Regions from separate parts of the Paenarthrobacter sp. NPDC058040 genome, predicted to be linked through region 1. Evidence: predicted binding sites of a transcription regulator. Region 1 holds the regulator's gene; the other holds the start of a gene.
What was found. Region 1 encodes HspR, which represses chaperone genes until heat shock. Its sites were predicted from a motif close to AAGTTGAGTCNNNNNGACTCAACTT; they were not measured.
Positions count from the first base shown of each region.

Region 2: clpB (ATP-dependent chaperone ClpB) is a predicted target of HspR. The motif match lies at 1,714-1,738, and genes of this name have one in related genera.

Region 1 is NZ_JBHVRN010000019.1:37,935-41,338, reverse strand. It holds gene dnaK (molecular chaperone DnaK) at 1-173, shown strand, start outside; gene ACFVSJ_RS21970 (nucleotide exchange factor GrpE) at 176-814, shown strand; gene ACFVSJ_RS21965 (DnaJ C-terminal domain-containing protein) at 904-1,881, shown strand; gene ACFVSJ_RS21960 (heat shock protein transcriptional repressor HspR) at 1,892-2,323, shown strand; gene ACFVSJ_RS21955 (hypothetical protein) at 2,334-2,732, opposite strand; gene ACFVSJ_RS21950 (DUF3040 domain-containing protein) at 2,940-3,248, shown strand; gene ACFVSJ_RS21945 (hypothetical protein) at 3,250-3,404, opposite strand, start outside.
Region 2 is NZ_JBHVRN010000026.1:18,344-21,747, forward strand. It holds gene ACFVSJ_RS23890 (FAD-binding oxidoreductase) at 1-710, opposite strand, end outside; gene ACFVSJ_RS23895 (pyridoxamine 5'-phosphate oxidase family protein) at 856-1,473, opposite strand; gene clpB (ATP-dependent chaperone ClpB) at 1,776-3,404, shown strand, end outside.

The sequences.
Region 1 (3,404 bases):
CGTTCGAGAAGCTCCAGGCTTCCCAGACCAAGCTCGGCGAGGCAATCTACTCGCAGGCTGCAGCAGCTGACGCCCCCGGCGCCGGCGCTGAAGGTGCTCCGGCCGGTGACAAGGCAGCTGACGAGGACATCGTCGACGCCGAAATCATCGACGAAGACGAAGCGAAGAAGTAACCATGCCTCATCACGGCAACGAAGCAGAGCACTCTGAAGGCAACGAGCAGCGCAAGCCGGTGATCCGGGACAACCGCAAGGTTGACCCGGAGACCGGTGCGGCCCGCCACCCTGAAGGCGAAGCTGGCGCTCCCACCGACGGCGACGCCCTCTCCCAGGCTGAGGAAATCCTCAACGGCGTAGAGGTTCCGGCTGAAGAGTCGGTAGCCCCCGGTGCCGCGGCAGAAGCCCAGGCAGCGGAGCTCCGCAACGACCTCCTTCGCCTGCAGGCTGAGTACGTCAACTACCGCAAGCGCGTCGAACGCGACCGCGCCGTAGCGGGGGAGATGGCCGTCATCGGCGTCCTGAACTCCCTGCTCCCGGTGCTGGACGACGTCGACGCCGCACGCCAGCACGGTGACCTCGAAGACGGCCCCTTCGCCGCCATCGCCACCAAGCTGGAGAACGCGCTGAAGACGTACGGGCTGGAACGCATCGCGGAAACGGGCGTCGAATTCGACCCCACCATCCACGAGGCACTCATCCAGCAGCCTGGCGAGGACATCGAGGTTGACACGGTCAGCCAGGTGCTGCGCTCCGGATACCGCTCAGGCGAGCGTGTCCTGCGGGCAGCCCAAGTGATCGTCGCGGTTCCCGCTTAGTACCCCTTCGAGATGGCAGTTCGTGACAGTGTTTGAGTGAAACATTGTCATGAACTGCCATCTCGTTCCCACAACGAAAGGAAACGCTCTTGGCCAGCCAGGACTGGGTTGAAAAGGATTTTTACGCGATCCTTGGTGTCGCCAAGGACGCCTCCGACGCGGATATCAAGAAGGCTTACCGCAAGCTCGCCCGGCAGTATCACCCTGATACCAATGCGGGGGATGCAGCCGCGGAGAAGAAGTTCAAGGACATCTCCGAGGCTTACTCGGTGTTGTCGAGCCCCGAGGACCGGCAGCAGTACGACGCCATCCGCGCCATGGGCGGTGCCCGGTTCGCTCCGGGCGCCGGTGGCCGTGGCGGCGCTGGGGCCAACGGTGGGTTCGAGGACCTGTTTGGTGGCCTCTTCGGCGGCGGAGCAGGTGCACGCCAGCCGCAGGGCGGTGGGATCCCGCCGGAGTTCGCCGACCTGTTCGGTGGCGGATTCGGTGGTGGCGGCCAGACCGGCTTCCAGCGGGCCCCGCAGAAGGGTTCGGACCGCACGGCCACCACGTCCATCTCTTTCGCCGGTTCCATCAAGGGCACCACGGTGAGCCTGCGCGAGAGCAACGGCAACGTGATCGACGTGAAGATTCCCGCCGGCATCAAGGACGGCCAGAAGGTCCGTCAGCGCGGCAAAGGCAACGTTGGCCCGGCAGGCAACGGCGACCTCATCATCACGGTGAGCGTGAAGCCCCACGATTTCTTCCAGCGCGACGGCGACAACATCCGCATCCACGTGCCTGTCACGTTCGACGAGGCAGCGCTCGGCGCCACGATTGAAGTACCAACGCTCGACGGCGATACGGTCAAGTTGCGCGTACCGGCGGGCACACCCGCAGGCCGCACTTTGCGTGTGAAGGGCCGGGGCGTGAAGACGTCCAAGGCGACCGGCGACCTGCTGGTGACCATCGACGTCGCGGTTCCCCAAAACCTGAGCAAGGAAGCGGAGGAGGCCGTGAAGGCATTTGCTGCTGCCACCTCCGACGCCAACCCGCGTCGCGACCTGGCCGCGAAGGCCCGGTTGTAAGGAGATGGTCATGGCCATCGACGTCAACCAGCCGATCTTCGTCATCTCCGTCGCTGCGGAGCTTGCCGACATGCATCCGCAGACGTTGCGCCAGTACGACCGCCTGGGCATCGTCTCGCCCAGCCGTGCTCCGGGAAAGTCCCGCCGATATTCGCAGAACGATGTGGACAAGCTGCGGGAAGTGCAGCGCCTCTCGCAGTCGGGCGTCTCCCTGGAAGGCATCAAGCGCATCCTGGACCTTGAGAACCAGGTGGCGGCGCTCCAATACCGAGTGGCTGAACTCACTGAGGAACTTTCGCGACGCCGTGCGCCCGTGGACGCTCGGATCTTCGCGGCGGGGGCAGCCGGCGACGTCGTGAGCCTTGCCCGTGGCCAGCGCCCGCGCGCCCGGTCCCAAGCCGTCGTCGTATGGCGACCGCGGCCGGGAGAGGGCCAGCGCTAGCGGCCAGAAACTAGGCCGACCTGTCCCACCTGACCACTACCTTTGCTGCGCCCTCTTCCGTGCGTTCAACCTCAGTGATGATCTGGGATTCGGACGCGCCCATGTCCCGGATCTGCTGCTTGTAGTCCTCGATGTGCTCCAAGAGGGACTCTTCGGTCCATTCGCCCGGCCGCATGCGGGTAGAGATTTCCACCGGCTCAGTCGGGACCACCAGGTCCTGCGGCTGGGCATCATCCGCCGGCAACGGTCGCTTTTCAGGTTCTCCTTCCGGGGCAAACATGCGCCAGGCGAAGGCGCCGCCGGCAATGCCCGCGAGCAGTCCCATGACGACCAGCCAAGCCGTGCGGCCGCGTCGTGGCGACGGTTTCAGAGTCGGCCTGTTCGGGATTTTTGCAGATCGTCGTGCCATGGGAAGAATCGCCTTCCAGTTGGTTGTCCGTACGTCATGCTGTGGGGAGTCCCTTCCCTAGCTTGTCACAGTGTCGCGGTGACGGAAGGGCGGGCCTGTGGCTAGCGCCCCGGAATCGACAGATAATAAAGGCATGGCACGGCAAGCAGGGCACGTGCTTCAGGGTGGAATGTAAGCGCCGGTGGCGTTGAATGGGGATGGATTCCGGTGTCGTTGTCCGATGAAGAGCGCAGGAGCCTCGAGGAGTTGGAGCGTGGCCTCGCTGCAACTGACCCGGACTTGGACCTTCAGCTCAGGTCCGGTCGACTGCGGGGCACGGGGGCCCGCATAGTCTTGGGTGGTTTGGCCGTCCTTGCCGGCTTCGCGCTGGTCATCACGGGAATCATCACCCAGATCCTCATTGTGGGCGTGGCTGGGTTCCTCATTGCCGGTGGCGGCGCGTATCTGCTCCTGGGCAGATTGGTGCTCAGGAGGCGCGCCCGCCGAAATGACAACGGGCCAGCCCAGGGTATCTAGTTCACTCCACCGGCGGAACAGGGTTGAAGGGAACTTTGTCCATGTTCGTGGCGTCCTGGTCCGGCGAGGCCGGGCCCGGACGGACGGAGCCACCCGAAGCGGAGCCTGCGGGAACAGGAGCTGGCTCATCCTGCGGCACCATCATCCGCCACGCCA
Region 2 (3,404 bases), on a different contig from region 1:
GGAGGTGCTGTCAGGTAGACGAGCGCTGTGCCAACGGCATCCGGTGCGTCCAAGGCAATCTGGCGGTAGGCCCGGGTCAGGTCCGTGGCTGCCTCGCCCGGGAACAGCGTCAGTCCGGCCATCACGGTCGGGCCGAGGTCGTGCAGTTGGAACGTGAACGATGTAGCCACCCCAAAGTTTCCGCCGCCGCCATGCAGGGCCCAGAACAGCTCGGGGTTCTCGTGCGCGCTCGCGGTCACGAGGTCCCCGGATGCAGTGACCAGATCCACGGAGAGCAGGTTGTCGCAGGCAAATCCGAAGGAGCGCTCCAGCCAACCCGAGCCGCCGCCCAGCGTGAAGCCTGAAACGCCCGTGGTCGAGGCCCGGCCTCCCGTGACCGCCAATCCGTGCTGCTGCGTGGCCCGATCGAATTCGCCCCACGTGAGCCCGCCTCCGGCAGTGACGGTCTTGGCCTCCGGGTCCACACTGACGGACTTCATGGGCCGGACATCGACCACAAGTCCGCCGTCGTTGGTGGACATGCCGGCCACCGAGTGCCCACCCGATCTGACGGCGACGTCCAGGTTGTGCGCGCGGGCGTACTTGAGGGCCTCTGCCACCTCGCCGGGACTGGAGCATCTGGCGATGACGGCCGGCCTGCGGTCGATCATTGCATTGAAGAGTTTTCGGGTTTCGTCATAGTCCGGGTTGTCCGGACGGATCCATTCCATGGGACGCTCCTTCGCGCCTGAGACTCTCTCCCTGGATCAGGGTACTGCGGGCGTCCCCTGCGGGCCATGGGTCAATGCTTACGGATCGCTTTCGCTTACCTTCGGGATGCGCACGACGGCCGTGCGCGCCGCCTCGCGCCCGGCGCTACTCCTTGTACATCCGCTCCGCATATGCCGGCCCGTAGTAGGACTCCAAGTCGGCCAACGGGGTCTCCGGCTGGGTGTAGGCCTGGGAAAGCGCGGCAATCGAGGGCAGCCCTTCGCTGTCCCACGAATCCGGTTCCCACAGTCCGCTGCGCATGAAGGCCTTGCCGCAGTGCGTAAAGACCTCCTCCACGGAGACAACAATGGCAACGCGGGGCCGATGCCCTTTGACCACCATGCGATCAAAGAACTCCGCGTCCCTGACGAGCCGGGCCTGACCATTGATGCGGAGGGTGTCCGTGCGCCCTGGAACAACTGAAAGGATCCCTATGTTCGGGTTCACCAGGATGTTGCGGAAGCCGAAGGCGAGTTTGTTGCCGGGCCGCTCAGGGATGGCGATCGTCGTGCCGTCCAGGACCTCGATGAACCCGGCGGGGTCTCCCTTCGGTGAGGCGTCGACGCGACCTTGAGCGTCCGCCGTCGAAATGACGCAGAAGGGGCTGGCCGCGAGCCATTGCCGGTCGAAGTCGCTGAGCGAACTGCGGACCTTCCTCCGCACGCGATCCAAGGGGAGTCCGATCAGTTCTTCCAGCTCTTGTGCCGAGGCAATGGGTTCCATGGCCCCAGCCTACTTTTCCTTTTCCGGAACGCTTCCTGGGTTCGTGGAGAGGTGCGCACCACTTTCCGCCGTGCGCACCCGCTCGTACGGGTGCGCCCGGCGGGAACGGGCGCGGGACGTTGCCGGTTCGGGTGCGCTTGGCGGGAGTGGGTGCGGATGGCGGACGTGGGCGCGGCCCACGCCCAGGGCTGGACAGCAGTTTCGCCGTGGGCAAACATGGAACACAGTCGGGCCAATCCAAAGTTGAGCGTAGTAGACTCAACTTTGTAATCCTTGGTTCTACTCCAGAAAGGGAGCTCTCTTTGGACGTCAAATTCACCACCAAAAGCCAGGAGGCCCTTTCTGCGGCCGCCATGAACGCCTCTACTGCCGGTAACCCGCAAGTTGAGCCCGCCCACCTTCTCAAGGCCCTCATGGACCAGCGCGAAGGCGTTGCCGTGGCCCTCCTTCGCGCCACCGGAGCCGACCCGGATGCCGTGAGTGTCCAGGCGAGTTCCGCCATCAAGGCGCTGCCTTCGTCCTCTGGCAGTTCAGTCCAGCAGGCCCAGCTATCCCGTCAGACTGTGCAGGCCATCCAGGCCGCCCAAGCCGACGCTGACAAACTGGGCGACTCCTTCGTCTCAACCGAGCACCTGCTGCTGGGACTCTCGGCCGGAAGTGACGCCGTCGGCAAATTACTGCGCGACGCCGGTGCCTCCCATGAGGCGCTGCTCGCCGCCCTGCCGGGTGTCCGGGGCGACCGCAAGGTCAATTCGCCGGACCCGGAGAACACGTTCCAGGCGTTGGAGAAGTTCGGCACGGACCTGACGGCGGTGGCGCGCTCAGGCAAGCTTGACCCGGTGATCGGCCGCGACAGCGAGATCCGGCGCGTTGTGCAGGTCCTCAGCCGCCGCACCAAGAACAACCCCGTGCTCATTGGTGAGCCCGGCGTTGGCAAGACGGCCGTCGTCGAAGGTCTGGCCCAGCGCATGGTGGCCGGCGACGTCCCGGAGAGCCTACGCGGCAAGACACTCATCGCCCTGGACCTTGCTTCGATGGTGGCCGGTGCCAAGTACCGTGGCGAATTCGAGGAACGCCTCAAGGCCGTCCTGGAGGAGATCAAGAACTCCAACGGGCAGATTGTCACGTTCATTGACGAGATCCACACGGTTGTTGGCGCCGGTGCCACGGGCGAGAGTGCCATGGACGCGGGCAACATGCTCAAGCCGATGCTGGCCCGTGGTGAGCTGCGCCTGATCGGTGCCACCACCCTGGACGAGTACCGCGAAAACATCGAGAAAGACCCTGCCCTGGAGCGCCGTTTCCAGCAGGTCTACGTGGGCGAGCCGAGCGTGGAAGACACCATCGGCATCCTCCGCGGGCTCAAGGAACGCTACGAGGCGCACCACAAGGTGGCCATCGCCGACTCGGCCTTGGTGGCGGCAGCAACGCTGTCCAACCGCTACATTTCGGGGCGCCAACTGCCGGACAAGGCCATCGACCTGGTGGACGAGGCAGCCTCGCGCCTGCGCATGGAGATCGATTCCGCGCCGGAAGAGATCGACCAGCTCCGCCGCGCCGTCGACCGGCTCACCATGGAGGAACTGGCCCTTCAGGGCGAGACGGATCCTTCATCGGTCGAGAGGCTGGCCGCCCTTCGCGCCGACATGGCGGACAAGAAGGAAAACCTCGCCGCACTGAACGCCCGGTGGGAAGCTGAGAAGGCCGGCCTCAACCGGGTGGGTGACCTCAAAGCCAAGATCGATGAGCTTCGCTCGGCCGCCGAAAAGCACCAGCGCGAAGGTGACCTCGAATCGGCGTCGCGCATTTTGTACGGCGAGCTGCCCGCGCTGGAACGCGAGCTCAACGCGGCAGCCGCGGAGGAGTCCGCGCGCAGCGATTCAGAACCCGAGCTCATGGTGGCCGAGGAAGTCACGGCGGACGACATTGCC